2 regions of the Paenibacillus sp. RC21 genome follow, and region 2 is predicted to be linked to the other one. Evidence: riboswitches for the same ligand, from Rfam matches in the RefSeq annotation. Region 2 holds a riboswitch; the other holds the start of a gene.

Region 1 (15,456 bases), on a different contig from region 2:
CGGCCTACCCCGACATTCAGTTCTCGGATCAAATTACGGACGTTCTGGGCGACCCGGAAATATCACTCGTCGTTGTATGTACGCCTTCCTCTACGCATTATGAATATGCAAAATTGGCTCTATCCCATGGCAAGCATGTGCTGGTGGAAAAGCCTTTTTGTGAAAACCTTGAGCAAGCGCAAGAACTGATCCAATTCGCCAAGGAAAATAATCTCATCATCATGCCTTATCAAAACCGGAGGTTTGACAGCGATTATCTGGCGTTCAAGGAAGCACTCCATTCCGGAAAGCTGGGAGACATCGTCGAAATTGAATCCCATTACGATTATTTCCGTCCCAATGCCAGTATGCCCGGCGGCAATCCTGTTAACGGAATGTACTACGGACTCGGTGTTCATACGCTGGACAGGCTCATCGCCTTATTTGGCAGACCGGAGCAAGTCGGATATGACATCAAGTCTATCCGTACTCCTCATGGCGCTGATGATTACAATGAAACTATATTATATTACCCGGACAAAAAAGTGATTGTAAAAACTTCTCTTGTGGTGTGCCTGCCTTACCCGCAGTTCACTATTCACGGCACGAAGGGCAGCTTTGTCAAATGGGGAGATGATCAGCAGGAAACCTGGCTGAAAGCCGGCAAGACCCCGGATGCGGAAGGTTTCGGACTGGATAATCCCGCTTCCTATGGCAAACTTAAATACGTTCCGCCCGGAAGTAGTGAAGCTATCGAGGAAACACTTCCTTCGCCAATAGGAGATTATGGACAATTGTATGACTCGTTGTACGAGTCCATTGTGCACGGAACACCCAAGCTGGTTAAGGACGAGGATATTTTGCTGACAATCGAAATATTGGAAAGCGGCTTTAAGCAGCCTTCCCCGTCAATCGTTGATTTCCGGCGATAGGCTCGCCATCAAGAAAGGAAGTTACGCCATATGAAGCTCGGAATGATTGGAACTGGATGGATCAGCACAGAATGGGTTAAAGCCGTGAAGGAAGCTGGCGGCTGGGAAATTACAGCACTCTTTGTTCGAAATAAGGACAAAGGCGCAGCTTTTGCCGCCGGGTGTCAGCTTGAAAACATTACGCTGTATGACAGTTTGGAAGAGATGGCTCAATCCGATATTGATGCCATTTATATTGCTACGCCCAATTCCTTGCACATGCTGCAAGCGCGTCTTTTTTTGGAGCATGGCAAACATGCGATTGTCGAAAAACCGATCAGCCTGACAGAACAGGAATTGCGAGAAGCTTACGAGTTGGCTGACCGAAATGGTTGCTACCTGCTGGAAGCGGTTCGTCATATCCATGAGCCTAATTTTTTGCGCCTTAAGGACAACTTGAAGCGCGTGGGCAATATCCAGGGTGGCACCTTGTACTCCATGCAATTTTCCTCCCGGTATGATCAGTTGCTTTCAGGAGATACTCCTAATATCTTTTCTCTGTCTTATGGCGGGGGTGCATTAATGGATCTGGGTGTGTATTCGCTGTATTTTGCCATTGATTTGCTTGGAGCCCCTACATCAGGCTTGTACCGTGCCAAAAAGCATGAGAATGGCGTGGATTTGGGCGGCCCGATCCTACTGTCGTATCCCGATTTTACACTGGTGATCCAACTGGCCAAAAATGCTGTAACCACCAACCGTGTTGAAATTTACGGGGACCAGGCCACTATGATCTCCAGTGGTGTCTCTGGTATCACGGACGTATCGGTTCTGGATGTCCGTACTCAGGAAACAGATACTGTAAGTACTCCTGAAACTCATCATTTCATGTTTTACGAGGCTCAGGAATTTTATCGGATCATTGCCGAAAAGGACAAAGACCGCTACGAAGAATTGAAGTCATTGAGCATTGAGGTTCAGAAGATCAGCAATGAACTGCGCCATCAAAATGGCATTTATTTTGAAGATGGACAAAAATAACTAAAGAAGGAGGGGATGTATTATAAGTACTAGTAGCTGCCAACCCATGTGAAGTTGCTTACAATGAGGATGGCAAAGGCTGGTCCATTCAGGTCGTTATGGAATACTCCACAAGTGTTTAACATATCCAATAAGAAAAGAGGCTCTCATACTATGACTAAGATATTAAAAGGATTTCCGAAAAACTTTCTGTGGGGCGGGGCAACCGCAGCTAACCAATTGGAAGGCGCTTTTGACGTAGATGGAAAAGGATTGTCCAGTGCGGACGTGATTGCTTATGTACCCAAAGCAGAGCGCACAAACGATCATGCTATAGAGATTTCGTCCGAGCGACTCGAAGACATTTTGTCTGGTAAGGTAAATGCCCGTTTTCCAAAGCGCGAAGGTGTGGACTTTTTCCATCATTACAAAGAAGATATCGCATTATTTGCGGAAATGGGCTTTAAGGTATTCCGCATGTCCATTAACTGGTCGCGGATTTTCCCGAATGGTGATGATGCGGAGCCGAATGAAGCAGGACTGCAATTTTACGATAATGTATTTGACGAGCTGCGCAAGTATGGGATAGAGCCACTGGTGACATTGTCCCATTACGAAACACCGCTAGGTCTGACACAGAAATATAATGGCTGGCTCGGTCGCGAAGTAATACAGCACTACGTAAATTATGCCGAAACGGTGTTTACACGTTATAAGGATAAAGTGAAATACTGGCTGACTTTTAATGAGATCAATGTGATGACGATGAGTCCGTTCACAGGTGGCGGTGTGGTCATTGATCGTGTAGATAACAAGCAGCAAGCGATCTATCAAGCCCTGCATCACCAGTTTGTGGCGAGCGCATTGGCGACAAAACGAGGCCATGAGATTATTCCTGGCTCTCAAATCGGATGTATGCTGGCTCGTATGGAAAGCTATGCACATACGTGTAACCCGGAAGACGTGCTGAAAAGTCAGCATGAAAACCAGATGAATCTGTTCTTTACGGATGTACATGCCCGTGGGGAATATTCAAATTATATGAACCGTTATTTTGAAGAAAATAATATTGTTTTGCACACAGAACCCGGCGATGCCGAAATTCTGAAAAACAACACGGTCGATTACATCTCATTCAGCTATTACATGACCTTGACTGTCTCTGCAGGTCCGGAAGGCGAGAAAGCAGCGGGGAACCTGATTGGCGGCGTGAAAAATCCATATTTGCAATCCTCTGACTGGGGCTGGCAGATTGATCCGATCGGCCTGCGTGTTACGCTGAACACATTATATGACCGTTATCAAAAGCCGCTGTTCATCGTGGAAAACGGCTTGGGTGCATATGACAAGGTGGAAGAAGACGGCTCCATTCACGACACGTATCGCATTGATTATTTGCGCCAACATATCGCTCAAATGAAGGAAGCGATTGCGGACGGTGTGGATCTGATCGGTTACACTAGCTGGGGACCTATCGACCTTGTGAGTATGTCCACTTCCGAAATGTCCAAGCGTTACGGATTTATTTATGTTGATCTGGACGATGACGGTAACGGAACACTGAAGCGCTCCAAGAAGGATTCTTTTGACTGGTACAAAAATGTAATTGCCACCAACGGCGAAGAACTGTAATCCAAGCTAACTGAATATAACCCAATATGGCCTGGGGGCGGGTGCGGCAGAGAACATCATGAGGATGAATCTGGCTGCGCCCGCCTTTATTTTATAGGCTCATCTTAAGATAACCAAACGACTTCACAAATTTTTCACTTGTAAAAAGCTGAAAGTTTTCTGTATAATAAAAAACAATTTCATATGTCTGGTTGATGTTTGCGGGAGATGGAACGTAAGTTCCGACCGAAGGGGCAAAACTCTCAGGTGCTTGGGCTGATTACAGCAACAAGCGGGACCGTAAACGGACAGAACTCTGGAGAGACCCTTAATTGGGCGCCGAAGGTGCACCGCAGATATCATCTGCTTAAACTCTCAGGCAAAAGGACAGAGACGCGAATAACCTGTGACAGGGGATGCCCTAGGCTTTTTTATGAGCTGTTAGTGGCTGAATCCTGCACAAGATGGTTGTATTTTTTCGTGCCTTTAACCTCTCCAGGAGTCGAATCAGCGGATTTGACTCTTTTTTGTTTTTTAATATGCAGGAGGAGCGGGTTGAAATGAATTTGGTACATGTGTTAGAAACGATTAGCAGTTGGATATGGGGGGCCCCACTGATCATTCTCGTTATGGGAACAGGTCTGTGGCTGACCATACGGTTGAAAATGTTGCAGGTTTTCCGCCTGCCTCTGGCGATCAAGCTGATCGGAAAGGCCCCAAATGAAGGTAGTGGGGATGTCAGCAGCTTTGCGGCCCTGAGTACGGCGCTGGCGGCTACAGTAGGTACAGGAAGTATTGTCGGCGTCGCGACAGCGATAAAACTGGGCGGACCGGGTGCTCTGTTCTGGATGGTTGTTGCAGCCTTTTTCGGGATGGCGACGAAATATGCGGAAGGTGTACTTGCAGTAAAATACCGGGTGAAGGATCGGAATGGACAATTTTCCGGCGGCCCTATGTATTATATTGAAAAAGGGCTTGGACGCCGCTTTAAACCGTTGGCGATGCTGTTTGCTTTTTCCGGGATGCTGGTAGCGCTGTTCGGGATTGGAACATTTCCTCAGGTCAAAGCGATTGTATCCTCAACCGAAAACAGCTTCGGTGTTCCACCAATTGTAACGGCATTGATTATTGCTACCCTTACGGGACTCGTTACTATTGGAGGGCTCAAGAGCATTGCCAAGGTATCGACCAAAGTTGTTCCCTTCAAAACAGGCTTGTACGTGTTGATCTGTATGATCGTACTGATTCGGTTCGCCGATCAGATTCCTGCCGCACTCGCGCTTGTGCTGCATTCGGCGTTTTCGACGACGTCTGCGACGGGTGGATTTGCCGGAGCTACGATTATGCTGGCGATGCGCAGCGGGGTAGCCAGAGGGATTTTTGCCAATGAGGCCGGATTGGGAAGCGCACCGATTGCAGCCGCAGCCGCCAAAACCAAATGGCCTGCGGAGCAAGGGTTGATTTCCATGACAGGTGTGTTTATAGATACGATGATTATTTGCGTGATGACCGGGCTGACGCTGCTGGTTAGCGGCGTATGGAGCGGTCCTACCGATGCGGGCTTGATGACGCAGCAAGCTTTCTCCAGCGCATTCCCGCTTGGTGCGGAACTGCTCACAATCATTCTGATTATGTTCGCGTTCACCACGATGCTTGGCTGGAACTACTATGGAGAACGCTGTGTTGAATATTTGCTGGGTGTCAAATGGATTAAGCCGTACCGTTATCTGTTCATTGCGCTGGTTGCCGGAGGCGCGTTTATTAAGCTGGATGCGATCTGGTTGCTGGCAGATATCTTTAACGCCATGATGGCCTTCCCGAACTTGATTGCACTGCTCGGCTTGTCGGGAATTGTAGTTGCAGAAACCCGTACCTATATGGATTCCTTGTATCCTGACAAGAAAAAGGGAATACTTGCAGGTGCCAGTGCAGGAGCAGCCATAGAAATAGAAGAAAAAGGACAAACAGTCAGCTCGTAAAGTCCGATATATCCGGATTTAAGAATATTGACTCTGCAAGATCATTTGCCAGGATAACGAAAGGGAGTGTCCCTCAGCCATTACAGGCTGGGAGGACACTCCCTTTTTGCGTTTTAGAGCAGGATAAAGCTGACTCAGTAAATCTAATCTTTGACTGCTCCAGCTGCAAGATCGGAAATAAACTGGCGGCTAATGAAAAGAAATAAAATGATAAGCGGCAGTACAGCCAACAGGGTGCCAGCAATGACCATCGCATAATCCGTATTGTAAATACCGTTTAATTGGGACAACGCAATCTGGAGCGTAAATTTGCGCTCATCGGTTAATATGATTAACGGCCATAAATAATCATTCCATGCTCCTATGAAGGTGAATGCGCCGAGAAAAGCGAACGCAGGACGTAGAATCGGGAGCGCCACATTCCAATACAGCCGAAAAAAGCTGCATCCATCCATCCGTCCTGCATCCAGCAACTCCTTTGGAATGGATTCCTCTGCATATTGGCGTATCCAGAAGATGCCGAAGGCATTCACCATCCCCGGAATGATTAGAGCTTTGAACGTGCCCACCCATCCAAAGGCGGCCATCATGACAAAGGAGGGGACAAGCGACAGTTGGGAAGGGACCATCATCGTAGCCAGCAGAATGATGAATAATGCTTTTTTGCCCGGAAAATCAAACTTGGCGAATGCAAACCCGGCCAGTGAATCGAAAAACAGCACCAACAGGGTAACGGAGCTGGCTACAAAAAGCGTATTAAAAAAAGCTCCGGCAAAATCAATCTGCTGCAATACTCTCGTCACATTGCTCCAGAAGTGGCTTCCAAACCATAACTGTGGTGGAAAACGATAGATGTCCGAAGTTGTACGGGTAGCCATGACGATAAGCCAGTAAAAAGGAAACATCGACAGAATCATTCCCGTCGACAGCCCGGTATATAAAATAACGGATTTTACACGTGCCTGCATCATGTTGTAGAACCCCCTTTCTGCCGTTATTTTTTACCTTGTACGAGCTTCCAGTTCACGATGGAGAACAGGGCAATAATGAGGAACATGCCCCATCCGACGGCTGCACCATATCCAAAATAGTTGTTAATGAACGATTCACGATACAGATACAACACAATGGTCATGCCACTTGCTCCGGCACCACCGTCATTACCGACCAGCACCTGCGGCTCGGTGAACAACTGCATTCCGCCAATGGTAGACGTAATTACGGTAAACAGGATGACCGGACGAAGCATAGGAATGGTGATGCGGAAGAAAGCTTGCGCTCCAGTTGCTCCATCTATTTTCGCAGCTTCATACAGCACATGCGGAATACTCTGGAGTCCGGCCAGGTAGATGATCGCGTTATAGCCGGTCCATCTCCATACAACCATGGAGGAAACGGCGATTTGGATCCCCCACGGCACATTAAGCCACTGGATCATAGGCAAGCCCGGGAGTTGCAGCAGGTAATTGAGAAATCCGAAATTATTGGCAAATAAAGCGCCAAAGATGATGGCAACAGCCACAATGGATGTCACGTTCGGCAGAAAAAATCCGACCCTCCACAGGGTACGCATTTTGACAAAAGGTGCATAAAGCAGGAAGGCAATCATCAGTGCAAAAAATAGCATCGGAATCGTTGAATACACCCAGATCGCAAAGGTATTACCCACAGCCTGCCAAAATTCGTTATCTGTCACAAGATAGCCAAAGTTACCCCAGCCGTTATAGGTCATATCTCCGATGCCATCCCATTTGTGAAACGCCAGATATAATGAAAAGCCAATCGGAAACAAGCCGAAGATGCCAAACAGCAGGTAAAACGGCGAGATTGCGGCATATACGGCACGGTGCTTCCATATTTCTTTCAGCATATTGACCACACGCCTTTTTTAAATTTTTGATTTTTTACCGCTGTAATTCCCGTTCGATTCGGTCCATCGTTTCCGTCCATAATGCATCGGGATCGGCATCCTGCTTGGCGACATTGGCAAGGCGACGTGTCACAATGCCGTGAATGACAGGATAACGCTCGCCGAAATAGCTGCTTTTGACATTACGTGCGGAGGCGGCAAAGATCAGTCCGGTGGCCTGACCGCCAAAGAAAGGCTCGGGTGTCTCCATGGCAGGATCGTCATAGACGCCAGGAGTGGACGGGAACAGCCCGATTTTTTGGTAGGCTTCCAACTGGTGTTCCGGGTTTTGCAGCCAGGTCAGGACTTCAAAGGCTTCTTTGGGGTGTTTGCTGGATTTGAGGATGGAAATGAAAGATCCACCCAAATTGCCGTCCCCTCCAGGGGCACGGGCGACTCTCCACTTGCCCGCAGTATCCGGCGCAGCCTCCGTGAGAACTTGCTTCATCCAGATTGCACCTATAAAAGAGGCAACTTTTCCGTTATTGACCGAAGCATTCCATTCGGGGGTCCAGCCATCCGCATTGGCGAGTAGATGCTTCTTGTGAAAAGCCACGGCGGTTTGCCAGCCCAAACGGATATGAGGGGATTGATTACCGATGTAGCTGCCGTCCGGCTTGAAGTACAGGTCTGTATTTTGAGCAAGCATCTGATTGTAAACGTTTACAATATTATCAGCTAAAAACGAACGACTTCCGAGCTTTTGCTGAAGCTGTTTTCCGGCAACCATATAGTCGTCCCATGTGCGAATCGTAGCACTGACCTTTTCAGGATCACTGGGCAGACCCGCCTGTTCAAAGAGATCACTGCGATAGAAGAGGGCGGTAGGGCCTGTGTCCATGGGAAAGGCAATCATGCTGCCATCAGGGGTAATGCCCTGATTCCATTTCCACTCCAAATACTGATCCTTGAATTGATCTGCTCCCAGTGTTCTCAAATCATAAAAACGATCCGCACTAGGAAATAACTCTACCATCCAGTCGTTCAAAGCTACGATGTCCGGTTCACCGGAACGGGCTGCCAGAGTCGTCTTGAGCTTGGCTTTGAAATCACCGCCGATTTTTTGGGTGTTCAATTTAATGTCGGGAAACTGCTTTTCGGCACGAGCGAGTAGTTCATCGTCAATAGAACGGTTCCAGTACCATAATGTAAGCGTTATCTTTTTGTGGTTTGGCAAATTGCTTTCAGATGAATGACTTTCAGAGGACAGAGGGCCGCTACAACCACTAAACATAGTGAGGAAAGCAAGACATAACACCAGCCATCGTACTGTCTTCACGTCATTTCCCTCCTTGCTGTCTGAGTTGGTCTACCTGCTGAACAAGTTGTGAATGGTTTAGCTCCATCATATGAATCTGTTATCCATTTATGTGCATATGCCTTAACCAAAAACAAAAAATTTGAAACGTATATCCACTTGAGCATTTTGCAACAATCCCAAGAGCGATTTCAAATCAGCAATCTATAGATCGAAACGGTTTAGTTGGTCTATCTATTGTACTTTCGAGCGTTGGAAATCGAATGATGCAAAATGCTGACTTAAAAAAGCGCGTGCGTCTCTTACATGAAGATCACACGTGCCTAAGCTCAGGGGTCGGATTACTACATCAACCGTTGTATTTCATCTTTCAGAATTTCGGATCGCGTACCGAAAATAATCTGTACGCAGTTGACATCGCTTACATGCTTATATAATATCAAATTTAAGTTAATAATCGTGACGGAGACAAGAGAGCCACGCAGACATCCCATGTTAGAGCACAGGGGGCGGTTTGTGATGGCTTTTCTTTTTTTGTGCGCGGTGAAAGCGATTGAAAATCGGTTGATCTATTGAGGAGGTAGGTTGTATGTCGCCATACGCAGCCGAATTCATAGGGACGATGATCCTTATTGCCCTAGGTGGCGGAGTGTGCGCAGGGGTGTCCCTGAAAAAATCATTTGCCCACGGCTCTGGCTGGATTGTGATCGGATTGGGGTGGGGGCTCGCGGTCGCCGTTGCGGTATATGCGGTTGGTCAGATCAGCGGAGCACACTTAAATCCGGCGGTGACGCTGGCGCTTGCATTTCAGGGAGCTTTTCCGTGGAGGGATGTTCCGGGCTATATTGCAGCTCAGCTTCTTGGGGCCATGGCGGGTGCCGTGATTGTGGTTTTGCATTATTTGCCCCACTGGAAAGAGACGGAGGACACAGCAACCAAACTCAGTGTATTTGCTACAGGACCGGCTATTGATCATCCGTTCGCTAACGTGCTTAGTGAAATGATCGGTACTTTCATCTTTGTTCTTGCTTTGCAGTCATTCGGTGCCAACTCCTTCGCTGAGGGATTGAATCCACTCATTGTGGGTTTTCTGGTTGTCAGCATCGGCTTGTCCTTCGGCGGGACTACAGGTTATGCTATTAATCCGGCTAGAGATTTGGGCCCGCGTCTTGCGCATTGGTTAATGCCGATTCCCGGTAAAGGAACATCGAACTGGAAATATGCCTGGGTGCCGATTGTAGGGCCATTGCTGGGGGGCTCTTTCGGAGGGTTGTTTTACCAGACCGTATTTAAAGGGAATATGACTCCAGCTTTCTGGATTGTGCTGGGTCTGATTGTAGTGGTGCTTATGCTTACCTTTCGTTTCAGCCGTACTTATAAAAGTGATAAAGCTCATAAAATAACAGCATAAAATGAGCGGATTACAGGGGAGAGATTAACGATGGAAAAATATATTTTGTCACTGGATCAGGGAACAACAAGCTCAAGAGCGATTTTGTTCAACAGTAAAGGGGATGTGGTGTACTCGGCTCAGCGGGAGTTTCCGCAATACTTTCCTCATCCCGGCTGGGTGGAACAGAATGCGAATGAAATCTGGAGTTCCATTCTGGGGGTTATTGCATCCTGTCTATCCGAATCCGGTGTAAAAGCGAACCAGATTGCCGCCATCGGCATTACCAATCAGCGTGAATCGGTAGCCGTATGGGACAAAAATACAGGACTTCCTGTGTATAACGTACTTGTATGGCAGTCGCGCCAAACCTCCGAGATCTGCGAAGAACTGAAGCAGCAAGGGCATCAGGAGCTATTCCACAGTAAAACAGGGCTGTTGATTGACCCGTATTTCTCAGGCACAAAAGTGAAGTGGATACTGGATCATGTAGAAGGTGCGCGGGAAAAGGCAGAACGAGGCGACTTGCTGTTCGGTACGATTGATTCGTGGCTGATCTGGAAGCTATCCGGCGGCAAGGCGCATGTGACCGACTATTCCAACGCAGCCAGAACACTGATGTATAACATTTATGAGCTAAAGTGGGACGAAGAACTGCTGGACATTCTCGGTGTGCCAAAAAACATGCTGCCTGAGGTACGGCCTTCCTCCGAGGTATATGCGCATACGGTGGATTATCATTTCTTTGGTCAAAATATACCGATTGCAGGCGCAGCGGGTGACCAGCAGGCGGCTCTATTTGGTCAGGCTTGTTACGAAAAAGGGATGATCAAGAATACTTACGGCACAGGTTGCTTCATGCTGATGAACACGGGCGATCAACCGGTTGAGTCCAAGCACGGACTTATTACGACCATCGCTTGGGGGCTGGAAGAAGGCAAGGTGCAATATGCGCTGGAGGGGAGTGTCTTTGTAGCGGGCTCGGCGATTCAGTGGCTTCGTGACGGTCTGCGCATGTTCCGTGAAGCCAAAGACAGTGAAGCCTATGCAGCCCGCGTTCCCTCTTCGGAAGGGGTGTATCTGGTACCAGCTTTTGTCGGCCTGGGCAGTCCATACTGGGATAGCGAGGTGCGTGGAGCGATGTTTGGCCTGACACGTGGCACCACGAAGGAGCATTTTATCCGCGCAACACTGGAGGCACTTGCTTACCAGACGAAGGACGTGCTTGCAGCGATGGAAATTGACTCCGGCATTGCCGTGAAGACGTTGCGGGTGGATGGAGGAGCCGTGCTGAACAATTTTCTGATGCAATTCCAGAGTGATATTCTGGATGCCACAGTAGAACGGCCTGTGATCCATGAGACGACAGCACTGGGAGCCGCATGTCTGGCAGGTTTGGCGATTGGATACTGGAAGAGCATGGATGAGCTGCGCAAGCGTGTGAGGGTGGAGCGATCTTTTACCCCCGGTATGGATGAAGAAACGCGCAGCAGTTTGTATGAAGGCTGGAAAAAGGCTGTGAAGGCGACAATGGCCTACAAGTAATAGCTTAAACGAAGGATCTCTTCTAGAGCAACGCAATGTCTTTTTCGGTTACACGTAAGACATTTGAATTGGGCGTTATATTTTATCCGCTCCACCACTGTTGTTTACTCTGATTAAAACTTAAATGCCCCGTAAGATGGACACTTTGAGAGAAAGTGTCCATCTTACGGGGCACAGTCATGTAACACTGAGGTGACTCCCTTTTTTCGTTAAAGAGTTATAGAAAGCTGGCACACTCTATGAGATATGTTATTAGCCCAACTTATCTTAGCCCTTAACCTTCGTATGGTTCCAATTTTGCCGGGCTCCGCAGGAGCTGCGAATGACTAGCTCCGGTTCTACTTTAATACATTTCGTTTCCATTTGTTTATTCATCAGGTCAAATAGCACCATAGCGGCTAGTCGGCCTATTTTTTGTTTATCTTGTTTTACAGTGGTCAGTGGAGGATCGGTGTAACGACAGGCTTCTATATCATCACATCCCACCACAGCAATATCCTCGGGTACCCTCAAGCCGCTTTCCTTGAAAGCACGGATGACACCAAAGGCAAGCAGGTCGGTAGCCGCAAAAATAGCCCTTGGTAAATCTCCTTGCTGTATCCACGTCTTCGCTATCTGGTATCCATCTTCCGCTGCGTAGTCCTTAGCATACACGATCCATTCGGGTCTAACATCAAGACTAAACCGTTTTAGTGAAGCAATAAAGGCTTCTTCTCTCTCCTTAATCACCAGGGATGGGCGTTCAATTCCAATAAAACCCATATCTCGGTAACCATTCATGTAAAAATGCTCAACAACCTTCATTGAGATTTTCTGATTGTCGGACATAATGTAACAGGAACTGGCTCCGGTTAGTTCAATATCCACACCAATGCAGGGGATGGGGCTGGCGTCGAGATCAAAAACGCTCTTCTCCACTTCATCTCCGGCAATAATAATGCACCCGTCCACTGAAAAATATTTCGAACGAGCCAAATAGTCCTCTCCATTGTCCAGAAATTTTTCATTCGAAAAAAACAGCAGGTCGTAACCGAGCAAGCCAATCTGTTTTTTGAAGACATTAATGATATCTACAAAAAAAGGATGGCTAAAATCGACATTCAGCTTGCCAGCGAATATAACGCCTACCAGATTTGATTTTTTGGTAGCAAGCGTTCTAGCCGAGGAAGAGGGTCTGTAGCCTGTTTCCTCCATAATTTTAAGCACCCGCTGCCGGGTTTCCTCACTGATATCCGTGTAATTATTTATAATTTTCGAAACCGTTGCTACAGAAACGCCTGCCATACTCGCTATTGTTTTTATATTCATGAAATCCTCCGAAACTAAACTGGTTTAGTTGAATTGACTTTGCATTCTAAATTTAATGATTACTCGTATTCTATGCTACCTTATAGACGAGAGTCAACAGTGCTTTTAGGATATATTTTAATATATTATGGAAAAATAAGTTTAATTTAGCGGTGGTTCATGTTTTTTTTGATATTTCACAAATCTCTATTTACAAATACAGATCATTCGTTACATAATGGTAAATGTAAATAACGAAACTGCTTTCGTGATGTGTGGATGTATGTATTCTAAAATGTTATGGGGGGATTTTGCAATGCTAAAAAAGAGTTTTTCTTTACTTCTTGTAACCGCTTTAATCGTGGTATTGGCCGCTTGCGGTAAAGGTAGCGGAACTGCACAGGAGGGGAATAAGAAGGTCACGTTAAAGATTATTCATTGGCAACAGGAAAATATTAATAACTATATAAAGGAATTTAATAAAAAGTTTGAAGAGAAGTATCCAGATGTTCAGGTAGAGTATACGACAGTTCCTGCTGACTCAACGTATGATCAATTGATGCAAACACGTATGAATGCTGGTTCATCCGGTGATGCAGACATTATTCCTCTGAAATTCAGCTTCGTAGGCGCTCCGCAGGAATGGTCCAAGGGAGCAGCTGATCCGATGTGGAAGCAATGGATTGACGGAGGACTAATAGCCGATCTGTCGGATCAAGCTTTTATAAAAAACTATAATCCTACAGATGTCAAAAATGCCATGACCTATAAGGACAAGGTATACGGTGTAAATATGGGTAAGGTGGCACTTACAGGTCTGTTCTATAACAAAGAGATTTTTGAAAAATATAATCTTGCTGTGCCCACAACTTGGGATGAGCTGGTAAATGTTATGAAGGTGCTCAAGGACAACGGCGTAGAACCGATTGGTTTCGGCGGTAAGGATGTTTGGCCTATTAATCTTGCAGTCCAAGGGCTTCAAGCCTCTATCCATGATGATCAGCTGGAATATATTAAAGGGCTGTGGACAGGGAAGACGAAGCTGACAGATCCCGTCCAGCTTGAGGTGCTGGAAAAAACACAAATTTTGATGAACAACGCCATTGGTGGATTTATGGGGATTGACTATGGAACCCTGCCAAGCTTGTTTGCTACAGGGCGTGTAGCTATGATTGCAGATGGCACGTGGGATGCAACGACGATCCAGACAGCCAATCCAGAGATGAAATTTGGTTATTTCCCGATTCCAGGCAGCAATGATCCGGCAAAAAATAAGAACCTTGCAGGCAAGTACGATATGACATGGATGGTATTGGAAAAGTCGCCAAACAAGGATTATGCGATCAAATGGCTTGAAATGCTCTCTGAGAAGCAGAACTACACGGATTTTGTGAACGCCGCCGGATTTTTGCCGACACAGCCTGATGTGAAGATAAGTAGTGAATTTGTTAATGAAATCCAGCCTTCACTGGAAAACTTCAAGCTCTCTTGGGATCAGCTGTTTATCAATCGTAAGAATGTTGGACAGTACATTAAGGATGCCAGCATACATGCTGAATTTCTGACGCCTGCCGGTCCGCTAAAGACGCCTTTGGAGCTTGCCCAAAAATCCCAGGCAGACTGGGATGCGGCAGCCCCTAAATAAATCAAAAGGTTTTACATGAGCGCAAATTGGCAACTGTAAAGCTCCCATAATAATGTAAAAAGGTGTGAGGCCCATGTATCCCTTCGGAAAGGGTGCGGCCCGGTTAATGCCGTATCTTTTGCTGAGTATTCCGGTGCTGCTCTATTTGCTTCTTGGCTTTGGTCCCTCAATGGTAACCGTACTGTTTTCCTTTACAGATGCTTCAGGGGTTCCGGGACAAACGTGGAATTTTGTTGGATTCGAGAATTATATGACTTTTTTTACCTCTTCTGATTCTGGAGATCGAATTGCTTCTATTGGCCGTTCCCTATATTTCGCCGTAGCTGTGGTTGTGATTCAAAATGCAGTAGGGCTGTTCATGGCCGTCATTATTAATAAAAAGCTCAAGGGTGATGTGTTTTACCGCGCAGTATTTTTCCTGCCCGTTGTGCTTGGGGTAACAGTATCCGGACTGATCTGGCAGCTGATTTCCAATCCGCTTGGCGGTCCTGCGCAAGCCATGATGAACTTTTTTGGAACCAGCTCCAACTTTTTCGGGGACTATGATATTGCATTTGAACTGATTATTTTTGTGCAAATTTGGATGTACATGGGTTACTCGATGACTATTTTCTTAGCCGGACTCCAATCCATTCCCAATGATTTATATGAAGCAGGGTATATGGATGGCGCTTCTGGGTGGAAAGCGTTCAAAAACATTACCTTTCCGATGATTGCGCCGTCCTTTACAGTCAATATGCTGCTGTCCATTATTGGAGCCTTACAAACCTTTGACATTATTTATGTGCTGACAGGTGGTAAATTCAACACGACGACACTTGCGTTTGATGTGTATGCAACAGCCTTCGGCTCCGGGACGTCGGATTACGGCCTTGCCTCCGCAGTAGCTATGATCCAGTTCCTGTTTGTATTTACGGTGTCG
Region 2 (15,456 bases):
GAGCCACTGGAATTTTCCTTCCTGTTCGTAGCTCCATTGCTGTTCGCAGTGCACGCTGTGTTTGCAGGTCTGTCGTTCATGACGATGCAAATTTTGAATGTTAAAATCGGTATGACCTTCTCCGGCGGATTTATCGACTTCCTGATTTTCGGGATTATTCCGAATCGTACGCCTTGGTGGTACGTCATCATCGTCGGTCTGATTTTGGCGGTTATTTACTACTTCGGATTCCGATTCATCATACGGAAGTTTAACCTGAAGACACCAGGGCGTGAAGAAGCTACAGAAAATGTTGAAGGGGCCGCAGTCGGTACCACAGACGAGCTTCCAGGCAATATTTTGGCAGCTTTCGGCGGGGCGTCCAATATCAAGCATTTAGATGCTTGTATCACACGTCTTCGTATTGAAGTTAACGAGAAGTCCAACGTTGACAAGGCTCGCCTCAAACAGCTTGGCGCAGCGGGTGTACTCGAAGTCGGCAACAACGTACAAGCCATTTTCGGTACACGTTCCGACACGATTAAAACGCAAATGGCTGATATTATGGCGGGACGCACACCTGCTCCGGCTCCGGCCTCGGCTCAACCTGCTCCGCAAGAAGAGAAGGAAGCTGGCGAACAAAAACAGACCATCATTGTTGAAGATATCGTGATGCCTGTTAACGGAGAATTGGTTGATATTTCGACTGTTCCTGATCCGGTATTTGCAGAACGTATGACAGGAGACGGCTTTGCTGTCGTGCCAAATGATGGAACGATTGTGTCGCCTGTATATGGTAAAGTATTCAATGTATTCCCAAGCAAGCATGCCATTGGTATCCAATCTGACGGCGGTAAGGAAGTACTTGTTCATATCGGGGTGAACACAGTAAAGCTTAAAGGCCAAGGATTTGACGTTTTGGTGAACGAAGGCGATCTTGTGTCAGCCGGTCAACCGATTATGAAAGTAGACCTGGAATACGTGAAGCTTAACGCAAAATCCATCATCTCACCAGTCATTTTTACCAACCTTCCAGAAGGCTCTTCGGTAACTTTAAACAAAACTGGAGTATTGAAGGCTGGCGAAGATGGTATAATTACGATAAAATAAACTCTATGTGTTTCGGATTCGTGATGAGGCGGCTTAGGTCGCCTCACATCGACCCGGTTTCACTACACGTATACTGCGTGTAAACAAATATTATCCATTAGGAAAGTGGGAGGAACAATTATGCAAACAACTTTTAGAATTACAGATGAAGACGGTATCCATGCACGTCCTGCAACAGCGCTGGTAAATACAGCTAACAAATTCAGCGGTGCTGAATCTTTTGCCGAAGCTAACGGTAAAAAAGTAACTTTGAAATCCATTCTGGGTGTATTGTCTCTTGGTCTGGAACAAGGCGATACCATCAACATCATCTGTGAAGGCGCTGAAGCTGCTGACGCTCTGAAAGCTCTTGAAAATGTAATCGTTAACGAAGGGCTGGGCGAAATTCATGCTTAAAATTTCCGGGATTGCCGCTTCGGCAGGCATCGCCATTGCCCGGGCGTTTATCTTGGAGCATCCGAATTACGCTGTAGAGAGACGCGCGGTTGGTGATGCTGAAGCTGAAATTGCAAGATTGGATGCGGCTTTAGTAGAATCTCAAACCGAATTGGAAGCGATTAAGGAGAAAACTTTACAGGAGCTGGGCGAGAAAAAAGCAGAAATTTTTGCTTCTCACCTGTTGATCCTGAATGATCCTGAACTGATCGATCCAGTTAAAGCTAAGATCAGAGACGAGCAGCTTAATGCTGACTATGCTCTGAACGAAGTAGCTTCACAGTTTATTTCCATGTTCGAAAACATGAAAAGTGCTTATTTGCAAGAACGCGCATCGGACATGCGTGATGTAACCAAGCGGATCCTGAATCACCTGCTTGGTGTTCATTTTGTCAGTCCTGCAGAAATTGCCGAAGAAACGATTGTACTTGCAGAAGATTTGACACCTTCCGACACAGCTCAGCTGAATCGCGAATTTGTTAAAGGCTTTGCAACCAACATCGGCGGACGTACTTCGCACTCGGCTATTATGGCTCGTTCACTTGAAATTCCTGCGGTTGTAGGAACTAAAAATATACTGTCCCAAGCTAAAAGCGGCGATTTGATTATCGTCGACGGTCTGGATGGTCACGTATTCGTGAACCCTTCCGAAGAGATCGTTGCTGAATACCGGGCTAAACAGGTGGCATACGACAAGCAACGCGAAGAGTGGCGGAAGCTGCGCGGCGAAGCTACGGTTTCCGTCGATGGTGTGCACGTCGAACTGGCAGCCAATATCGGTACGCCTAACGATGTAGCTGGTGTACTGGATAACGGTGGCGAAGGCGTCGGCCTGTATCGTACTGAATTCTTGTACATGGGACGCGATAAGCTTCCATCCGAAGAAGTACAATACACAGCATACAAAACCGTTCTGGAAAGAATGGAAGGCAAACCAGTTGTAGTCCGCACGTTGGACATCGGTGGCGACAAAGAGCTTCCTTATCTGGATCTGCCGAAGGAAATGAATCCGTTCCTCGGATTCCGTGCTATTCGTCTGTGTCTGGACCGTCAGGACATTTTCCGTACTCAATTGCGTGCTTTGCTGCGGGCAAGTGTACATGGTAACCTGCGGGTCATGTTCCCGATGATTGCTACGCTAAACGAATTCCGTGAATCCAAAGCTGTGTTGCTGGAGGAAAAGGAAAAGTTGGTAGCCGAGGGTGTAGCCGTATCTGAAGAAATTCAGTTGGGCATCATGGTAGAAATTCCTTCTACAGCGGTATTGGCTGACCAATTCGCGAAAGAGGTTGATTTCTTCAGTATCGGTACGAACGATCTGATTCAGTACACGATGGCAGCGGATCGCATGAACGAACGGGTATCTTATTTGTATCAACCATATAACCCATCCATTTTGCGTCTGGTGAAAATGGTTATTGATGCCGCTCACCGTGAAGGACGTTGGGTTGGTATGTGCGGTGAAATGGCAGGGGATACAACAGCAATTCCATTGCTGCTGGGTCTGGGACTCGATGAGTTCAGCATGAGTGCCACTTCCATTCTGCCAGCACGCAGTCAAATTTCGAAATTGTCCCGCGCGGACATGGAGAAACTGGCTGCAAAAGCTTTGGACATGCAAACAGCCGAGCAGGTTGTTGAATTGGTTCAAAGCATTGAAGGCTAAGGAAGGGTATCACCTTTTCAAGGTATATCTTTTTCCAACAAAAATTGCTGTCTACATACAGCGGCCGGTATCTAACAGATACCGGCTTTTTTGTATACCCAAAATTGGATTTTTCTTTTAGCTGCATGAGCAATTCAATATAGGCTTGCGAGCTGCAGTTGCTTCGTCCAGTCGCGTGACTGGAGTGGTATATGGAGCATTCAGCACCAATTCAGGCGTTTCCTCCGCTTCCCGCGCAATTTGGATCATGGTGTCAATGAAGGCATCAAGCGTCTCCTTGCTTTCCGTTTCTGTCGGCTCGATCATGATACATTCCTCTACATTCAGCGGGAAATAGATCGTAGGCGGATGGTAGCCGAAATCGAGCAATCGCTTGGCAACATCAAGTGTACGCACTCCGAATTTCTTTAAGCCTCGTCCGGACATCACAAATTCGTGTTTGCAATAGCCTGGATAGGGGATGTCAAAATGCGGAGCCAGCCGATGCATCATATAATTGGCATTCAGTACGGCACATTCGGATACCCGCTTCAAGCCGTCAGGACCATAGCTGCGGATATAGGCATAGGCACGGACGAGAATACCGAAGTTGCCGTAAAAGGCTTTGACCCGTCCGATGGAATCGCCCTGTTCTCGGTCCCAGTGGTACGTGCCCTGTGGATCACGCACGACAAGCGGCTTGGGCAAATACGGAATGAGCCGCTGCTTTACCCCCACAGGTCCCGCGCCGGGCCCGCCTCCGCCATGTGGGGTACTCATCGTTTTGTGCAAATTGAGATGCACCACGTCAAAGCCCATATCCCCGGGGCGGGTGATCCCCATAATGGCGTTGGAGTTCGCGCCATCATAGTAGAGCAGGCCACCCGCTTCATGCACAATCGCGGCAATGTCAGCGATTTGCTTCTCGAACAGCCCGAGCGTGTTCGGGTTGGTCAGCATAAGCGCAGCGGTGTCGTTGCCTACGGCTTGACGCAGCGCGTCCAGATCCACCAGCCCCTGCGGTGTGGAGGGGAGGGTGACCGTTTCGAAGCCTGCCACAGTGGCGCTGGCGGGGTTCGTTCCGTGCGAGGAATCCGGCACGAGCACCTTGGTACGTCGCTCACCACGTGCTTCGTGGTAGGAGCGGATCATCATCAGCCCGGTCCATTCGCCATGGGCGCCCGCGGCGGGCTGAAGGGTGACGGCATCCATGCCGGTTAACGCGGCCAGATCGTTTTGAAGCGTATGGAGCAGCGCCATGGCTCCCTGGATGCTGTCCTCCGGCTGGTACGGATGGATTTTGGCGAAGCCTGCATAACGGGCGACATCCTCGTTTACCTTGGGGTTGTATTTCATCGTACAGGAGCCGAGCGGATAAAATCCGTTGTCCACGCCAAAATTACGCCGTGACAGTGCGGTATAATGTCGAATAACGTCTACTTCGTATACCTCGGGCAATGCCGCAGGCTCGCTGCGCTGCGCATAATCCGGCAAAAGCTCTGCCACCGGACGCCGGGGAACATCGCATTCAGGCAGGGAATAGGCGATACGGCCCGGTCTGCTCAATTCAAAAATGAGCGCTTGCTCATGCTTTTTCATCTGATTCCGACTGGATTCGACTTCCGGATTCGGTGTACCCTGATCTTGTCCTGTAATATGCGTCATAGCAATCCCCCCAAGGTATGCACGAATTGATCGATCTCTTCCTTTGTTCGTTGCTCTGTCACGGCAATCAGCAAGTGACCTGCATATTCCTCATAATCTCGCCCTAAATCGTAGCCGCCGATAAATCCGGCAGCAAGCAATCCGGCTTGCAGTTTATTCATATCGGTACCCTCAGGTAACCGCAGGGCAAACTCGTTAAAGGTGGGTGCAGTAAAGGAGGCAGTCACGCCCTTCAAGCCGAGTAGTTGCTCCAATGCGTAGCGGCTTTTGTGCAGGTTTAGCTCGGCTACTTCCGCGATGCCCTGTCTACCCATGACGGACAAATACACAGAGGCAGATAAAGCGAGCAGTGCCTGATTGGAGCATATGTTAGAGGTGGCCTTTTCCCGACGGATATGCTGCTCCCGTGCCTGCAAGGTCAGCACGAAGCCGCGTTTACCGTTGCGATCTGTGGTCTGGCCCACAATACGGCCGGGGATACGGCGCATATGCGCCTGAGAAACGGCAAAGTAACCACAGGTTGGGCCACCGAGGGAGGAGGAGATGCCAAGCGGCTGCGCGTCTCCTACGACAATATCCGCGTCCTGCTTGCCGGGCGCTTCCAGCAAGCCCAATGCCAGTGGATTGGCACTGACGACCATAAGACCCTTGTGCGCATGGATCAGGTCAGCCATCGGCTTCAGATTTTCCACGGCCCCGAAAAAATTAGGGCTTTGGACCAAAACTGCCGCCGTCTGCTCCGATATGGCCGCCGTTAATGCCTTCACGTCAGTTACACCATCTGCACAGTCGATCTCCACGACATCCAAATCCAGCCCGCGTGCATAGGCAGCCAACACCTGACGTGCCTCCGGATGGACGGTCCGCGATACGATAAGCTGCTTGCGGCGGGTGGCAGCGGCGGCCAATGAGCCCGCTTCTGCCAGCGCAGTCGCTCCATCATACATACTGGCATTGGCTACAGCCATGCCTGTTAATTCGCATATATACGATTGAAATTCGAAGATGGCTTGCAGCTCGCCCTGGCTTACCTCCGGTTGATAAGGAGTGTAGGCCGTATAAAATTCCGAGCGTGAAGTGATATGCTGGATGACGGATGGAATATGATGATCGTAAATCCCTGCGCCGAGAAAGCTGGCGTGCGTGTCAGTATTGGCATTTTGCCCGGCCAGTCCTGATAAGTGGCGGGTTAAGGCTCTTTCGTCTAACCGAGAAGACAGGAGCAGCTCCCCCTTATACCGGATCGCCTCGGGAATATCGCTGAATAAATCGTCGATGGACGATGCGCCGACCACGCGCAGCATTTCAGCTTGATCCTGCTCGGTCATGGGAAGATAGCGGTGTTGTTTCATTGGGTCTGGCTCCTTTCAACCAACAAGATCGTAAAAACGTAAAACGATTAACAAATGATTAATAAACGATTGCCCACTGGGCAGCGGTTAGTAACGGATCACGATAGTTATAGTAAGACGAGCGTTTAAATCAGCGTGGACGTTTATAAAAGGGCGCTGCTACTACCTCGGCGCGCAGGCGCTTGCCACGAATCTCGACCTCCAGCGGTGTGGATAGGGAACTGAAATGACTGTCCACCAGAGCCAAACCCAGATTACGCTTTAAGGTGGGCGACTGGGTTCCCGTTGTGACCTCGCCAATGTGCTGTCCTTCCGCAAAAACGGGATAATGGGCACGCGGGATGCCGCGGTCGAGCATTTCCAGTCCGATCAGCTTGCGGGGAATACCTTGTTCTTTCTGACGTTGCAGGGCCTCTCTCCCGATAAAATCTCCCTTATTCAGCTTGACGAAGAAGCCTAAACCAGCTTCCAGTGGCGAAATGGTAGCGGACAACTCCTGTCCGTACAGCGGTAGCCGCGCCTCGAAGCGCAGCGTATCCCTGGCTCCAAGTCCGGCGGGAACCAGACCATACGGCTCACCGATGCGAAGCAATCCGTCCCACACTGCCGGTGCATCCGCCGTGGGCACATAAAATTCAAAGCCGTCTTCCCCCGTGTATCCGGTGCGGGAGACGAGCGCTTTTGCCCCGAACAATTGCACATCCTCATTGAATCGGAAGGATGCCAGCTTCGTAATGTCCGTGTCTGTCACGGCTGCGGCAATACGCGCAGCTTCAGGTCCTTGCAATGCCAGCAGTGCTACCGCATCTGATACGTTTTCCAGATGAACGGATGCAGGAGCATGGCGAAGCAACCAATCCCAATCTTTGTCGATATTCGAGGCGTTCACAACGAGCATGTAACGCTCCGGCCCTTTGCGGTAAACAAGCAGGTCGTCTACTACACCTCCATCCGGGTAACACAGCAGCGAATATTGGGCCTGGCCCGGCTCCAATTGGCTGACATCGTTCGTCGTCACCTGTTGCAGAAATGCTTCGGCTTCCTGGCCCTCGACCAGGAATTCACCCATATGCGATACATCGAACAATCCCGCACGTTGTCGGACAGCCTCATGCTCCTTTTGAATGCCGCTGAACTGTACAGGCAGCTCCCAGCCGCCAAAATCAATGCAACGAACCCCCGGCAGCGTGCCGTAGGAGGAATACAGCGACGTTTTTCGCAAGTTAGTCATTTTTTCACTCCTATCCAGTGTGATCAGCTAAACAAAAAAGACAGGCTGAAAAAAACGTATGGACGGCAGTCCACACACTTTTCTTCAGCTCTGTCCTTGATACCTGAGAGTTACCCCGGTGTGTACCAGGTTTCCCCTTGGGTGATCCGCCTGTATGGCGAATGCTCTCCAGAGATGCGTCCGGCAGAGGTCCTTTTGCCTGAGAGATTCACCTGCGGTGCAGGTTTACTCCTTCGGCGCTGCCCTTGGATCAGCTATACGTCATCCGGCCCTGCCGGTAACAGCTTGATCCGACTCGCTTGCTACCTTGTTTTCACAGGCGGCAACAGCTATGCGAGTTTTGGCAGTCTCTCCCTCCACGTTCATCCGCGTTTACAGTTATCGGGTATTTCTAAAAGCACTTGTTATAACCCATTAATACGCAAATTTATTTGAAATGTCAACAAAAATGTCATCAACATCATTTTATAAAACATTTTATTCATAAATAAGGATATGTAAGCGTTTGTTATATCCTGCCGTATTTTTAGCTAGAACGATATATGGAGAAATGTGAAATATTTTTGTTAGTATTATTGACATGAGAGTTCTTGTTGTCATAATCTTAACCTGTCACAGACGGGTAGGCGAAACGATGTAATCCATATGGAAGCGAGGCGAGCAGGATGAGTGAAGTGAAGCAGCAATTTTGGTACACAGAGGAACATGAGTGGGTTCAGCGCACAGAGGATGGAACGGTACGAATCGGTATTACGGACTTTGCACAGCATCAGCTGGGGGATATCGTTTTTGTGGAGCTGCCTGGGGAGGGAGCAACGATTGAGCAGGGGGCAGAGATCGGTACTATTGAATCGGTAAAGACAGTATCCGACCTGTTCGCTCCGGTGACGGGAACGGTGTTGAAGGTGAATGAAGCGCTGGAAAGTACGCCTGAGCTGGTGAACGAGTCTCCCTATGAAAAAGGCTGGATGATCGAAGTGGAGATTGGAGGAGATGTAGAGGAATCATTAAGCAAGCTGCTGTCTGCGGATCAGTACGAGCAGTTGACTGCCAATGAGTAATAATGGGGCAAAGTAGGTTGGATAACTGAATAAGAGTGGCGTTTGTCCACTCGGTTTTGTATAAAAATAGTCGCGATGATTGGGCATAGCGGCTATTTTTTGCTGTCTTTTTTGGCAAGCGTAATTACGTTCTTTTTCCCTTGTTTGGAGGATATTCCTTGTATAGAAATGGTATAGATGACGCATGGTTTCTCGACTAAATTCTAACGTTTCAGGCCACATTAAGAGGAATTATGCCTAATGATTTCGCGCCTGTTTATCTTAAATTTAAATGTTGTCATCAACGTTCATGACGAAAGTACGTTTTCATTTCGTTGATGAAGATAGCGTTGTCATTTAGTATGAATTTTAAGAAAAGGTAGTGATGCTTATTACCTGGGTATTTTGCAACAATCCCAAGAGCGATTTCAAATCAGCAATAGATAGATCGAAACGGTTTAGTTCGTTTATCTATTGTACTTTCGAGCGTTGGGAATCGAATGATGCAAAATACTGACCTATAAGGAGGATATGAATATGAGCACAGTGGACGCAAAGTCCAATTCAAACGGAGGCGCTCGCGTTGCCGTACAGCGTTTCGGTCGTTTTCTCAGCGGTATGGTTATGCCCAATATGGGGGCCTTTATCGCGTGGGGATTGATCACGGCACTCTTTATTCCGACCGGATGGTTCCCGAATGAGGGTTTTGCACAACTGGTTGATCCGATGAAAAATTATTTGCTGCCGCTGCTGATCGGTTATACGGGTGGCACAATGATTCACGGACAGCGCGGAGGTGTGATCGGGGCCATTATGACGATGGGTGTCATTGTCGGGGCGGACATTCCGATGTTCCTCGGCGCGATGGTAGCGGGTCCGCTGGCTGCATGGATATTGAAGAAATTCGACAAAGCGATTGACGGCAAAGTTAAATCAGGCTTTGAAATGCTGGTCAATAACTTCTCGGCAGGGATTATCGGGGCGATTTTAGCGCTGCTTGCTCATGTGGCAATCGGACCGTTTGTACAAATTATCAGTCAAGTGTTGTCAGCAGGGGTACAGTTCCTCGTGAACGCAGGGCTTTTGCCGCTCGTCAACCTCATTATTGAGCCCGGAAAAGTATTATTTCTAAACAACGCACTGAACCACGGAGTATTGAGTCCGATTGCGCTGGAGGAGGCTTCAAGAACAGGCAAATCCGTTTTGTTCATGCTTGAATCGAACCCTGGACCAGGGCTCGGTATTTTGCTGGCCTACTGCCTGTTTGGTAAAGGCCCTGCGAAGTCGTCGGCTCCCGGCGCGGTTATCATTCACTTTTTCGGCGGGATTCATGAAATTTATTTCCCTTATATTTTGATGAAGCCGATTCTGATTCTTGCTGCTATAGCAGGGGGTGTGGTGGGAACGTTCTGTTTCATGCTGACAGGTGCCGGACTGGTAGCAGCTCCTTCACCGGGTAGTATCATCGCTTATTTCCTGATGACGCCAAAAGGCGGATATTTGCCAATGCTGAGCGGTGTGATTGCTGCTGCGGTCGTATCGTTTGCTGTTGCTGCTGTGTTACTCAAGACAGGTAAGCAAAAAGAAGAGGGGCTTGAGGAAGCGGCATCCCGCATGAAGGATATGAAAACTCAAAGCAAGGCTGCAGGCGAAAATACCACTGTAACGGAAGATAACCGCGAAGCTGATCGGGCTGCGGAGATTGGTGAAGTTCAAACGGTCAAGGATAAATCAGATGTGAACAAGATCGTCTTTTCCTGTGATGCAGGTATGGGCTCAAGCGCTATGGGCGCCTCGATTTTACGCAAAAAAATGAAGCAGGCGGATGTGGATGTCACGGTAACGAACACGGCAATCAGTGAGATTCCGCAGGATGCGGATATTGTTATTACGCAAAAAACGTTGACGGACCGGGCTAAAACGGTGGCTCCAAATGCCGAGCATATTTCTATTGATAATTTCCTGAAGAGTCCTGAATACGAAGCGCTGGTGGAACGTCTGAAATCCGATTCTTAATCCCCTGTAGTAGTCAGGCCGCCTTGTATGCAGTTCGTGTGTTCTGCGGAAGGGATGAGCTTGGGAAGGAACGGTATGCGCTTATGAATATTACGAAACGACAACGTGACATCGTGGAATATCTTCTGGAGCAGTCCCAAGAGGTAACGGCCGGGGAAATTGCCACGAAGATTAATGTCAGCACAAGGACGGTTCACCGGGAACTCAGTGCAGTCGAGCATTGGTTAGCGGCTCATGAGGTAAAGCTGGAGAAAAAATCAGGGATTGGTATCTATGTGGATGCCGACCCGGCTCAGCTTGTATGTCTGCGGGAGCAATTGATGCATACGAAGTCGGACGAATATTCGGCTGAGGAAAGAAAGATCGTGGTTCTCTGTATGCTGCTGGATACACAGGAGCCGATCAAGCTGCTGGCGCTGGCTGCTGATTTGAAGGTCGCAGTAACTACTGTCAGTCATGATCTGGACGAATTGCAAGGCTGGATCGTGGAACGGGGACTCGTGCTTGTGCGCAGACGCGGGTACGGCGTCGAGATTACAGGCCGGGAGACGGACAAAAGACGGGCGATTTCCGAGCTGGCTCTAGAGTATTTGGATGAATCGGATCTGTTTTCCAGCCGGGAGGAGCTTCGTCCTGTGACACGTGTCGCTGACAAGTTGCTGGAGATGATTGGCAGAGAGAACCTGCTGACCGTGGAAAATGCCCTCTGGCAGCCCCATGAGAAATGGCTGAAAAACATGGTGGAAAGCAAATATATGGAGCTGTTGATTCAAATTTGCGTTTCGCTGGCACGTCTGCGGCTCGGATACGTTGTGGATCATCGTCTCTCGTATTCCAAAACAGATTCGGATGAGAATATCATGCTGCGCACAGCTATGGTGGAACGCATATGCACGGAATTGTCAGAGGCGCTGGATATTGATTTTCCAGAGCCGGAACGATCTTATTTCAGACTGCTATTCCGTGATGCCGAGGATCATTCAACCCGGCTGCTGCCGCTGGATGATCTCGTACTGCTGGAGTCGGTTCATGAGTTGATTCGTCGTGTAGAGGAAGAGACAGACACGCCATTGGCAGAGGATCGTGTTCTGCGTGAAGGACTGATTGCCCATATGGCTCCGGTACTCAAACGTTTGAAGGAAGGCAGATCCATCCGTAATCCCCTGCTCCAGCAAATCCGCAAGGATTACGGCAGCTTGTTCGACTCGGTGAAGAAGGCTGCGGCGGGCATGACAGAAATGGAAGTGCCGGATGAAGAGATCGGATTTCTCGTCATGCATTTCGGCGCTTCGCTGGAGCGGCTGCGACAATTGCGGCGGGAGGTGCGGGCCATCGTCGTCTGCACGAGCGGCATTGGATCATCCAGGCTGCTGGCAACAAGGCTCGCCAAGGAGCTGCCACAGATCAAAATCGTGGATAGGGCCTCATGGTACGAGGCGGCGCGGATTCCGAAAGAGGATTATGATCTGATCATTTCGACGGTGGAGCTACCGCTGGAACCGGATCGCTATCTCAAGATCAGCCCGCTGCTGACGCAGGAGGAGAGTGACCGTCTGCGACATTTTATCCAGCATATTACACTCAAGCATCCCAATGATCAGCAGCAGGAGCAGGCCGTCCAGCCCGGTCAGGGCATGGAGTGGCTCACGGGGCTGCGAAAAAGTCTCGAGGAAATTGTACACATTGTACAGCAATTTCAAGTGTATACGCTGGAAAATCAGGGGATGGATATGCGCGCTACCGTACAGGCTATCTGCATGCTGGAGGCGGGGCGGGGGAACGTCACAGAGCCTTCTGGCATTGCTGCACAGCTCATGGAAAGAGAGCGCCAGGGTAGTCAGGTGATCCCTGATACCTCCATAGCTTTGTTTCATACGCGCAGCTACTATATTCGCGAGCCTTCGCTTACGCTGTATAAGCTGGCAGAGCCGCTGCTGGCGGATGCAGGCGAACAGGTAGATTGCGTGCTGCTTATGTTGGGACCTCGCGAGCTGCCGAGAGAAAGCCTGGAGGTATTGAGCGAGATTAGTGCATTACTACTTCGGGAAGACATGGTTACGCTACTGAAACACGGTAGCCGTGAGCATATCGCCAATTATATATCGAGTGAACTGGCTGAATTTTTTCACAGTAAATTAGGGACAGGGAGGAACCTACCGTGAGCATTATGACGATAGACAAAGTAAAAATGAACGCAACCGCCAAAGACAAATATGAGGCGATTCGCATGGCCGGACAAATCCTGCTGGATGCCGGACATATTACAGGTGAGTACATTGACAAGATGCTGGAACGCGAGGAGATCGTGTCTACCTATATCGGGAACGGGTTGGCTATTCCACACGGCACGAAGGAATCCAAGACGTTTATTCAGTCGACAGGCATCTCGATCATTCAGTTCCCGCAAGGTGTAGATTTTGGGGAAGAAAAAGCATATATGGTGATCGGCATCGCAGCACAAGGCGGCGATCATATGGAGATTTTGACGAGTATCGCTGTGGTATGCGCGGAGGAAGAAAACATGGATAAACTCCGCAACGCGGTGACCCCTCAGGAAATTATCGATCTGTTCGAAAGTGAGATGGAGCTATGAGAGCCGTCCACTTTGGAGCAGGAAATATCGGTCGCGGATTTATCGGATTGATTCTATCGCGGGCAGGTTATGAGGTTGTCTTTTCGGATGTTAACGACACTCTTGTATCCGAGTTACGCCGGCGCAAGCAATACACTGTAGAGTTGGCGAATGATACCAAGGATGCGGAGATGGTCACGAATGTAACCGCGATTGATGGCAAAGATGCAGCGGCTGTAGCGGATGCGGTAGACCAAGCTGATCTGGTAACGACCGCAGTGGGTGTCAGCATCCTCAAGCATATTGCAGCAGGCATTGCCGAGGGAATTAAGCGGCGGGTAAAACGCGGGGCAGCGCCGCTACATGTGATCGCCTGCGAAAATGCAATCGGAGGCAGCGCCCAACTGAAAGAGCATGTTTTTGCGCTACTGGATGAGGCGACTCGTGCCAAGGCGGAGGCTTCGGTTTATTTTCCCAATGCTGCTGTAGACCGGATTGTGCCGATCCAGCATCATGAGGACCCGTTGCACGTGCAGGTAGAGCCTTTTTACGAGTGGGTGGTGGATCGATCGCAAATGGCTTCTGACCATAAAGAGATCGAAGGCATCCTTTACGTGCAGGATTTGGAGCCTTACATTGAACGCAAGCTGTTCACGGTGAATACGGGGCATTGCGTGGCGGCCTACCTTGGTTATGCCGCGGGTTATGCTACCATTCAGGAAGCGATGAAGGATGACAAGGTGGTGGATTCGATCCAAGGGGCACTGGAGGAAACAGGGGCGGTGCTTGTGAAGCGCTTCGGTTTGGATCAGGGAGAGCATCAGAAGTACATCTCCAAAATTTTAGATCGCTTCCGCAACCCTAATCTGACAGACGAGGTCACTCGGGTTGGACGTTCACCCTTGCGGAAGCTGTCTCCCAATGACCGTCTTGTACGTCCGGCACTGCAAGCGGAGGAGTATGGCATCTTGACGGATCATCTGGCGCTAGGAATGGCTGCTGCCTGTAAATTTGATATTGCGGAGGACCCTGAGGCAGTCGAGCTTCAGCAGGTGATCCGCAGCGAAGGACTGGGTGTGGCGCTGACACGCTATACATCCATACCCGCAGACCACCCGCTACATCGGCAGGTATTGGAGCAATATGATATTATAAATTCATAAAACAACGTAATATCGCGCGTTATTTTCGATAATCTTCTTGAAGCCAATACATCTACACCAACACCCACAAAAGCGTGTTCTGTAGAGATGTGCTTCAAGAGGATTTTTTTATGCGTGATTTACATCACATAACAACCTGTCTAAATTGTTTATATTGATAATGATTATCATTATCCATCAAATGGATCATCATCATATCTTTTTAGGGAGGATTACAGTGAAACCGATCTATGTTACCTTAGGGTTTCTATTTTTGGCGCTTGGAGTCATTGGCGTGGTGGTACCGTTGCTGCCGACTACGCCGTTTTTGCTGCTGGCAGCCTTTTTCTTTATGCGGGGGTCTGAACGGATTCACCAATGGTTTTCGAATACCTCTTTGTACCATAAGCATCTGGAAAGCTTCGTCCAAACGAGATCGTTGAAGCTGTCCACGAAAATCATGACTCTGGGATTGGCGTCAGCCATGCTCATCACCGGCTTTATTTTAACCCCCCCAGTGTGGGCCAAAGTGATTATCGCGTTGGTCATCCTCTTCAAATATTATTACTTTATATTCCGGGTCGGAACGGTGAGAGGCACTACAGGGGAAACTCCATCCCCAACTCCATCTGTAGCTGCACTTGCTGATACCACGAAGAAAAGGTCTAAAATGGTCGATAGCCGTCTGCTTGGTCTGGTGGAGCATTCCCGAAAGTATATCGTTCTGGGTGTGCTTGTGCAGTGGATCGGTCTTTTAGGCAGTATAGCCGCTGTTTTGTCCATGTCCTTTGTTTTGCAACAGGCATGGACGGGACAAGTTACCCGTAAGCTGATTCTATCTGTGACGGCCATTGTCGTTGCTGCGATTGCAGTCCGATGCTTGTGCAATTATGCAGCCAGTATGCTGTCCTATCGGGCTTCCGTGAATGCCAAAAAAACGCTGCGCTCGCAAATTTACGGCAAGCTGCTGAAGCTGGGGCCAGCGTATACGGATCATACCTCCACATCGGGGGTTATTCAGGTTGCTGTAGAAGGAGTGGAGCAGCTTGAAACCTATTTTGGCAGATACATGCCCCAGTTATTTTACAGTCTGCTTGCACCCGTAACGTTGTTCATCACATTATCCTTTGTCAGCTTCAAGGCTGCCATTATCTTGTTGATCTGCGTTCCGCTGATTCCGGTGTCGATTATAGTCATTATGAGGATGGCTAAAAAGCTGTTTCGAAAATATTGGGGCAGCTATGTCAATCTGGGTCACAGCTTTTTGGA

What was found. Region 2 has a riboswitch for glycine ahead of gcvT (glycine cleavage system aminomethyltransferase GcvT). Riboswitches for the same ligand answer to the same signal wherever they lie in the genome.
Region 1: linked by a shared signal. The riboswitch ahead of ABIA61_RS17320 (alanine/glycine:cation symporter family protein) and the one ahead of gcvT (glycine cleavage system aminomethyltransferase GcvT) in region 2 are both predicted to bind glycine.

Annotation. Positions count from the first base shown of each region.
Region 1 is NZ_JBIYCS010000005.1:51,873-67,328, reverse strand. Features, by position in the region: gene ABIA61_RS17335 (oxidoreductase) at 1-911, shown strand, start outside; gene ABIA61_RS17330 (Gfo/Idh/MocA family protein) at 942-1,931, shown strand; gene ABIA61_RS17325 (glycoside hydrolase family 1 protein) at 2,085-3,542, shown strand; glycine riboswitch at 3,734-3,810, shown strand; glycine riboswitch at 3,828-3,922, shown strand; gene ABIA61_RS17320 (alanine/glycine:cation symporter family protein) at 4,082-5,500, shown strand; gene ABIA61_RS17315 (carbohydrate ABC transporter permease) at 5,644-6,471, opposite strand; gene ABIA61_RS17310 (carbohydrate ABC transporter permease) at 6,495-7,370, opposite strand; gene ABIA61_RS17305 (ABC transporter substrate-binding protein) at 7,405-8,688, opposite strand; gene ABIA61_RS17300 (MIP/aquaporin family protein) at 9,257-10,078, shown strand; gene glpK (glycerol kinase GlpK) at 10,109-11,602, shown strand; gene ABIA61_RS17290 (LacI family DNA-binding transcriptional regulator) at 11,870-12,910, opposite strand; gene ABIA61_RS17285 (ABC transporter substrate-binding protein) at 13,206-14,534, shown strand; gene ABIA61_RS17280 (carbohydrate ABC transporter permease) at 14,608-15,456, shown strand, end outside.
Region 2 is NZ_JBIYCS010000009.1:131,713-147,168, reverse strand. Features, by position in the region: gene ptsG (glucose-specific PTS transporter subunit IIBC) at 1-1,089, shown strand, start outside; gene ABIA61_RS22940 (HPr family phosphocarrier protein) at 1,210-1,485, shown strand; gene ptsP (phosphoenolpyruvate--protein phosphotransferase) at 1,478-3,190, shown strand; gene gcvPB (aminomethyl-transferring glycine dehydrogenase subunit GcvPB) at 3,308-4,834, opposite strand; gene gcvPA (aminomethyl-transferring glycine dehydrogenase subunit GcvPA) at 4,831-6,186, opposite strand; gene gcvT (glycine cleavage system aminomethyltransferase GcvT) at 6,317-7,417, opposite strand; glycine riboswitch at 7,498-7,594, opposite strand; glycine riboswitch at 7,595-7,783, opposite strand; gene gcvH (glycine cleavage system protein GcvH) at 8,083-8,478, shown strand; gene ABIA61_RS22910 (PTS mannitol transporter subunit IIBC) at 8,995-10,473, shown strand; gene ABIA61_RS22905 (BglG family transcription antiterminator) at 10,557-12,635, shown strand; gene ABIA61_RS22900 (PTS mannitol transporter subunit IIA) at 12,632-13,066, shown strand; gene ABIA61_RS22895 (mannitol-1-phosphate 5-dehydrogenase) at 13,063-14,208, shown strand; gene ABIA61_RS22890 (DUF454 family protein) at 14,426-15,456, shown strand, end outside.